DNA from 2 places in the Thermoanaerobacterium sp. RBIITD genome. Region 1 is predicted to be linked to the other one. Evidence: riboswitches for the same ligand, from Rfam matches in the RefSeq annotation. Region 1 holds a riboswitch; the other holds the start of a gene.
What was found. Region 1 has a riboswitch for fluoride ahead of CPG45_RS12265 (MutS-related protein). Riboswitches for the same ligand answer to the same signal wherever they lie in the genome.

Region 2: another riboswitch for fluoride. It lies ahead of crcB (fluoride efflux transporter CrcB); the one in region 1 lies ahead of CPG45_RS12265 (MutS-related protein).

The regions. Positions count from the first base shown of each region.
Region 1 covers NZ_LT906662.1:2,544,296-2,548,567, forward strand. Annotated here, with positions in the region: gene CPG45_RS12255 (hypothetical protein) at 434-724, opposite strand; fluoride riboswitch at 1,351-1,414, shown strand; gene CPG45_RS12265 (MutS-related protein) at 1,590-3,095, shown strand; gene CPG45_RS17650 (hypothetical protein) at 3,092-3,580, shown strand; gene CPG45_RS17655 (MutS-related protein) at 3,622-4,272, shown strand, end outside.
Region 2 covers NZ_LT906662.1:1,477,084-1,481,355, reverse strand. Annotated here, with positions in the region: rRNA gene CPG45_RS06890 (16S ribosomal RNA) at 1-97, opposite strand, end outside; gene CPG45_RS06885 (DUF1657 domain-containing protein) at 491-739, opposite strand; gene CPG45_RS06880 (pro-sigmaK processing inhibitor BofA family protein) at 823-1,095, opposite strand; gene CPG45_RS06875 (DUF2508 family protein) at 1,151-1,417, opposite strand; gene CPG45_RS06870 (HD domain-containing phosphohydrolase) at 1,467-2,639, opposite strand; gene crcB (fluoride efflux transporter CrcB) at 2,685-3,056, opposite strand; gene crcB (fluoride efflux transporter CrcB) at 3,056-3,457, opposite strand; fluoride riboswitch at 3,530-3,591, opposite strand; gene recR (recombination mediator RecR) at 3,620-4,219, opposite strand; gene CPG45_RS06850 (YbaB/EbfC family nucleoid-associated protein) at 4,233-4,272, opposite strand, start outside.

The DNA.
Region 1 (4,272 bases):
TCTATTTTTATGTGGGTGGCATGCGCGCAGCCTTGACGTCGAAAGTCCGTTATGGGGGGATAGCACATAACCGTTAGCTAAAGATAAGGGTGTCCATCGTGAGGCCGGGTACTCAACATAGGTAGGTTGCGATAGAAGTAAGCAGCAAAATCATGGCGTGACGAACAGAAACTGCATATAAGACATATATGCTGGTTGCAAAGCGTAATCCCTTGATAGTTGGATTCAAAGAAGACTAAAAGCATATATTAAAACAGTGGAAGAAAGTCAAAACAAGGCATGAAAATTTAATAAAACAAGGAATTGAAAGACATGAAGTTTGAGATTATGCCGATACAAGGAAAAGTTATTGGAGGATTTCCATTAGGTAATTTTAGATAAAACTTTAATTTATTGTGAGAAAAAAAGAGCCATAAGGCTCCTAAATCCTAAATTATTTTTGTGACCCATTAGTTGTATTTTTTAAAGAATTCGTGCAGGCATTAAGCATATTTTGTGCATCTTTTTCGTCTATTTTTCCACCCATCATATTTTGCACATCTTTTGCTGTGAGTCCTTTCATGTAATTATACATTGCTTTATAGTTGAGATTTGTGCTCATCATGCCATAGCCATAACCATTATTTGAGGTATCTGCTTTTGCTCTTAATGCAGGTATTTGTGTAAATACTATTGCACCTATTAATAATACGCCTGCAATTATAGCTAAAACTTTCTTCTTCATCATAAATTCCTCCTCAATTTTTTATTATGCTTTTATTATACAAGGTAATTATAAAGATCTTATGAAGATAAAAATATTAAAAAACTTTTATTATTTTGCATACCCAGAGGTAGTTTATATGGTATTATCTTAATAAGTATATCAACAATATAAGAGTATTTCCTCGTTAAAAGTAATAATCCGAATATAGCCACAATTGTATTCAAGATTCTTGAAATTGTTCCTATATACTTACTAACTTTAGTTAATCCTGAAAGTATTCTTCCATCTATAAAAGCCTTTAAGATTCCCGCATTAAGTTTTTAGGAAATAAAAGAGAGCCGTAATTTTATGGCTCTTGATTCATATTCTTTCTATTTAGAAGGTTTATAGAATTTTACATTTGGTATTAATTTAAAATGCTTGTCAAGTGTATATATAGATATTTCAGCAATCAATATATCTGTCATTGGTATTGTACATAGCCTCGGTTTCCTTAATTAATTCTTCTGAAATATTTATTGTAGTCCTCATATTAATCAACTCTTTCATACATATTTTACATCATCTTTATATGAATATTAATATGCGAAATACAATAAGGATTATTCTTGTGAACTATAACAAAAAGTATTATAATTATAATGTAAAAAAAAAGGGATGAAGCTCCCTTATGAATTGCTGATAACGGCTGATGGCTTCTACGAGAAAGAGTAGATGGCTATCGGCCTTTTTATATGAGTTGGTTTCAAAGGGGAGATTTTTTATGTTGCTGAATTTATCTATATGTTACAAATGCGGAATATGTTGCAGTTTATTTGATACTATAAATACCCAAGGAGGTGTTATAATTAAATGACTTTTCAAAGCATACTATTTAAAAATATTGAAAACAAGTCAAAAAAAAGAATTATTTGAAGAGCCTGAATTTTTTGCGGATTTACATCTTGATCAGATTATAGAAGCTATAACATTTGGCAGAGGAGAATATAATCTAAAACCATTTTTTTATACTTTATTAAATGACATCAATGCAATCAGGTATCGTCAAGAAATAATGGAAGATCTTGAAAATAAAGTATTATTTGAGTATATAAAATCATTTGCTCAAAAATTTCATGAAATGCGTGAACATCTGGCACAGGCAGATAAACTTTACTATAAATACCAAAAGGAAAGTTGGTTTTTGGATGCAGTTGAAATTTATTGTGAAGCTGTAACTTGCTTAGCACGTGATTTAACACTTGTAGATTTAAAATCAACTGGTTTTCTTGCATTTCGCGAATATCTAGCGAAGTATGTTGAATCTGAATCTTTTACTTCACTTTTGTCTGGGACAAAAAAGCTTAAAGCCGAATTATCATCTATAAAATATTGTTTGCTTATAAATGGCAACTGCATCAAGGTTTGTAAATATGAATCAGAAATTAATTACAGCGATATAGTTGAAAAAACATTTAAAAAATTCAAAGAAGGAGATGTGAAAGACTATCGGATGAAATTTTCCGAATATACGGAAATGAACCATGTTGAAGCAAATATATTGGATTTTGTAGTTCAATTATATCCAGAAATATTTACAAATCTTGATAATTATTGCATAAAAAATATCAATTATATAGATGAAAAAATAAGTGTTTTTGATCGTGAAATACAATTTTATATGGCCTATTTAGAGTTTATATCGATGTTTAAACAAGTGGGATTAAAATTTTGTTATCCGCAAATTTCCAGTACATGCAAGGAAGTTTATGATTATGAAAGTTTTGATTTGGCTTTAGCTAATAAACTTATATCTAATCAATCGCCAGTCGTCTTAAATGACTTTTATCTTAAAGGGAATGAAAGAATTTTCGTCGTATCTGGTCCTAATCAAGGTGGAAAAACAACTTTTGCTCGCACATTTGGGCAGGTACATTATTTGGCTAGTATAGGCTGTCCTGTCCCCGGTAGCGAGGCACAACTTTTCTTATTCGACAAGTTTTTTACACATTTTGAAAGAGAGGAAAACATAAATGATCTTCATGGTAAATTAGAAGACGAATTGATTAGAATTCATAACATTTTTAGTAAATCTACACCAAATAGTATTATTATAATAAATGAAATATTTACTTCCACTACCTTAAAAGATGCAGTTTTTTTAAGCAAAAGGATAATGGATAAAATAATTAAATTGGATTTGCTTTGTGTTTGGGTAACATTTATAGATGGATTGTCTTCTTATAGCGGAAAAACTGTAAATGTAGTTAGTACAGTAGTACCAGATAATCCAGCAGAAAGAACTTATAAAATTATAAGGAAGCCGGCTGATGGGCTTTCATATGCTTTATCAATTGTGGAAAAATACAGACTCACGTATGACTATATAAAGGAGCGGATAAAATCATGAAGACATTTCTTATGTTTAGAAACCGTGATTTTGATTTAAAACAAGATTTACCATGGAATGAGCAAATATTGATACAGGATTTGGAATTAAAGACGCTTTTTGATACAATGGCACAAGGTGACGAATTTTTGTTTAATGTTGCTAAAGAAGCTATTTTATCTAGCTTAAATGATATTGATGAAATACTTTACCGCCAGTATATTCTCAAGGATTGCCTTAAGAATCCTTCCGTTGTCAGAAATATTTATAATATTACAGTAGAAACGATCGAAAACGAGAGGAGAAATTTTTGGAGCATTTTTAGCAATTATTCAGGATCCATATTGCATAGTTCAATTGAAATGATGCAGATGTATTTGGATATGCTAAAAAAATTAAGGAATGTTGCAGATGAGAATGCTCATAATTTTGAAACAGAAGGGTTTAAATCACTATTTTCAATGCTTAAAAAAGAATTGAATGATGAATATATATTGAAAGTGTAAAAGATCATTTAAAAGAGCTGAAATTTGATAATGGTGTACTAATAAGTGCAGAACTAGGAAAGGGCAATAAGGGAATTCATTATATTCTTCGTAAGTCAAAGGAGATTAAACAAGGCTTAATTGAGAGGATTTTTTCAAAAAAGCCACCCGCATTTACTTTTTACATCAGTGATCGGGATGAAAGCGGCATGAAAGCATTGTCAGAATTAAAAGATAAAGGGATAAATCTTGTAGCAAATGCGTTAGCACAATCTGCTGATCATATTAACGGCTTTTTTAATATGTTAAGGGCAGAATTGGCCTTTTATATTGGTTGTATCAAATTATATGAACAACTCATTCAAAAAGGAGAACCAGTATGCTTTCCAGTACCTGTATCTCCTGATGAACGCAAGCTTTCTTTTAAGGGCTTATATGATGTTTGCTTAGCAATAACTATGAAGCAGAAAATTGTAGCAAATGATTTGAATGCTAATGATAAGGATCTTTTTATTATAACTGGTGCTAATCAAGGCGGAAAAACCACTTTTTTAAGAAGTATTGGCTTAGCACAATTGATGATGCAATGTGGCATGTTTGTGCCAGCTGAAACATTCTGTTCAAATATCTGCAATGGTCTTTTTACTCATTATAAACGGGAAGAAGATATTACAATGAAAAGCGGGAAACTTGATGAAGAACTTAGGAGAATG
Region 2 (4,272 bases), 1.1 Mb from region 1:
GCTAAGTAAATACCGTATAGTATTTACTCCGCTCGACTTGCATGTGTTAGGCACGCCGCCAGCGTTCGTCCTGAGCCAGGATCAAACTCTCATGTTTAAATCCTTACCTCTTTTTTATTCTCTGGCTTTTTTCTCACTGTTCGGTTTTCAAGGTTCAACCTGTCGCATTGGCGACATTGTCTATATTATCATATTTCATTTTTTATGTCAACTATTTTTTTGCTGTCATATTTCTTTGGACTACTTCTTTCGGATCCTAAGATCCTTCGCCTCAGTTCATTCGGCTCAGAATTGCATCAACCGATTGTCCCGCTCTTGCGGTGTATATAAATATATCATATTTTTTTGCATAGTACAACATGATTGATCGCGGTTATTCGTCAATAATCTATTTTATGTTACATTATCTTTTTATTGCTTGTATTTTCTCATTCTTATGTTAAATTTGTGTAAAATTTAAGAGGCATTAATAATGCCCCTTAAAATATTCTTATTTTTTATTTGATAGTATATTTTGAACCTGCTGTGTTGCCTGTTGCTGTTGATTAAGCTTGTTATTTGAATTGACATAGTTTAATCTATTGTTAAGCATATTTACATGTCTTTGCATATCTTGTTGCATCTGCTGAAACATCTGTTTTGCTGATGGATCATCCGTAGAACTTGCAAACTGTGCATATGTGCCAAGTGCTGATTGTGCAGCGGCTACAGCTTTTTCAATATCACTTTTTACTGTCATATTAATTACCTCCTTAAATTGATTACATTCTTATTATTTCATTTTAGGAGGTAAAATAACCTTAATGTGATTTGAAATTTCTGTCATACAATATATTGCAAAATTACAAGGAGGATTATTCCTGGTATTCCAAGAAAGCCGACCACAAGTGCAGTTATCGGATTGATGGCCACATATATTCCAAAAGATTTGCCAGCCATATTTATAAAAAATAAAACCAAAGCACCAATTATGCCATTTAATATTAACCTTAGCAAAAACTTCCTCGGCACGACTAATAACCAGCCAAGTATGTAAAGTAAAAAAAGTCCGATAACATATGCGATAATTATATTATATTCAATGCTTAAATTCATAAAAAAATTCCCCCCTTAATACATCCTATGATTATTATATTAAGAGGGGGACAAATTATGATATCAATGAACTGAAATTATTAAAATTAATACCATTCTCTTTTGCTTTTTTTATTAAGTATATGTATTTCTTTCTTAGTGATTCAAGATTGTATATGGCTTGATCTACTAAATCAGGGTCTGTCACATTTTGAAAATACATTTCCGCGTCTTTTAACTGCCTCATGGTATTTTTAACTTCATTGATTAAAGCAGTATTTTCATCACCAATATTTTCTTTTGTAGCAGAAATTTCTTTAAAAAAATTGTATAGCGAGCCCATAAAATACCTCCTCAACCATATTATTGTCACTAATACGGCTGAGTATACTTTATATAATTGCTTCTTTTAATTTATCAAGTGCTTCACCATCAAGTTTTTTTAATTTTACAGACTTATATATGATATCTATTGCGTCCTTAGACGACATACCTCTTCTGTATGGTCTATCCTCTGTCAGTGCTTGGTACATATCGCATACCGCCATAAGCTTTGAAACACTATCAAGGTCTTTATCCTTAAGACCCTCTGGGTAACCTGATCCATCTAATTTTTCATGATGATTTGCTGCCCATTCTGCAATATCGTCAATGCCACCAATTTCTCTCAATATCTTTTTTGTATAATATGTATGTGATCTCATTTTCATATACTCTTCTTCGTTTAATTTGCCCGGTTTATCAAGTATGTCATTCGGAATAGATAGCTTTCCAAGGTCATGCAAAAGTCCAGCAATTTTTATTTTTTTAATCAATAAATCGTTGTAGCCTGAAATTTTTGCTGTTTTATATGCAAGCTCAGAAACACCTTTTGAATGTGTGTGTGTGAAATGGCTTTTATTATCTATTATTTTTGAGAAAGCCAGTGCAACTTTATTAAGGCCATTTATATCTATAGTTATGAGTTCATTTTTAACATATGGTTCTAAGATACTAAATGTATCATAAAACTCATAATCAAGCCAAAATTTTTCTTGGTTTATAAGGTCTAACATAACGTCTACAATCAAGGGATTAAATGCTTTGCCAGACTCATTTACTAACCATTTTTTTATGTACTTTCTTGTATCATATTCATTTGATTCTTTAGAAACCGTATTGTATTTTATATCGAATTGATCTGCTAAATATATTACTTGTGATTCAATAGGTATAGAAGTACCATTAAGATGAAAATGTCCGCTTCCGTCCCAATTTTCATGATGATACTTTATAAATTCTGAAAACTCTAACCCGTGTGGGATGTCTTTTACTATTTCACTACCTCTTAGAGAGTGCTTCCATGTTTCGGTCGATGTAAAATCTTCATATGTGTCATTTTTGCCTATATCATGGAGAAAAGCAGAATAGAATATCATATGTTCATCATTTTCGTTAAGGTACAAATTCTTTGATAAACGTATAGCTATGTATGCAACTTTGCGTGCATGACCAAAATTTCTTCTCTCGAGAATGTCAAGTGATAGTGATAATGCTGATAATAATCTAAAATAATTTAAAATCAAAGTCTTCCCCCCTCATTTGTATGTATACATATTATAATACACTATTTAAAAAATATTTCCAACATAATAACCAAAAAATGCCCCTAAAAGTCCTATAATAACTGTCATTGCACTGTATAAAAAAGCATGTAAATAATGTTTTTGCCGCAAAAGACTTATCGTTTCATGTGAAAAAGTCGAATACGTCGTAAAAGCACCTATAAAGCCAGTCAATAAAAATAATCTTATATCATTATTCATTATGTAGAACACCTTAGGATTTGATAAAATATTAAGCAAAAATGCTCCCATCGTATTTATCAAAAATGTTTCTACAGGTACAATAAAATCTCTATTTTCTTTAATATGCCTTGATATTTCATAGCGCAATATAGCACCAAAAATACCGCCGAGTCCAACATACAAGATATTCGATATCATTTATTTTCACGTCCTCTTATAAATTTTACTGTCCTATCGCTGAATTCAAATCCCATAAATGACATTATAAATCCACTTAATATCGAAAGGAAAACATAAGTTAGTGCAATTAAAACTTTTCCTCCTCTTAATAAGTCTATTGTTTCTTTAGTAAAAGTAGAAAATGTCGTAAAAGCACCTATGAATCCTGTTGTAATAGCCAATCGTATATTTGAATCAACATTGTACTCTTCAAGAGCTAAGTTTGATATGTAGCTTAGTAAAAATGATCCAAATACATTTATAAAAAATGTCTCAAAAGGAAAAACAGTATGACAAATATTTTGGTAATAATTTGAAACCAAGTACCTCATGATAGCCCCAAAAAATCCACCAATACCTATGTATATATACTCCATTAAAATCACCCTCCATTATTTCATCAAAAATAACAAAATTAGTAAATTAAAACGGCTCCTATTAGGTTATGATACCTAATAGGAGCCATTAGCTTTCAAAGCAATTATAGGTGAGCTCCATCACCATTTTCATTTTATGATGTACAATATTGTTTGTAAAGATTACATTTCCCTTCTGCCTTCCAATGCCCTTGATAATGTTACTACATCCGTATATTCGAGGTCACCGCCAACAGGTACACCATGTGCAATTCTTGTAACTTTTATGCCGAAGGGCTTAATTAATTTTGCTATATACATAGCTGTTGCTTCGCCTTCTATATCAGGATTTGTTGCCAAAATAATTTCTTTTATATCATTATTTTTAATCCTTTCAAGAAGTTCTTTGATTTTTATGTCTTCAGGACCAACTCCATCCATCGGTGATATCACACCATGCAGTACATGGTATAGCCCATGATATTCCCTTGTCTTTTCCATCGCAACGACATCCCTCGGATCAGATACAACGCAAATCGTTGAAGGATCTCTTGTCTTATCGCTGCAAACATTGCATAAATCGCCGTCGGTAAAATTATAACAGACTGTACAATATCTCAAATTTTCCTTTGCCTCCAAAATAGCATTTGACAAGTTTGATACATCTTCTTTCGGCATATCAATTATATAAAAGGCAAGTCTCTGGGCCGTCTTTCTTCCTATACCAGGAAGCCTTGACAATTCATCAATTAACTTAGATAATGACCTCGAATAAAAATTCATTAATTAATTCACCTCAAAATAGACCTGGTATATTTAAGCCACCCGTTACTTTT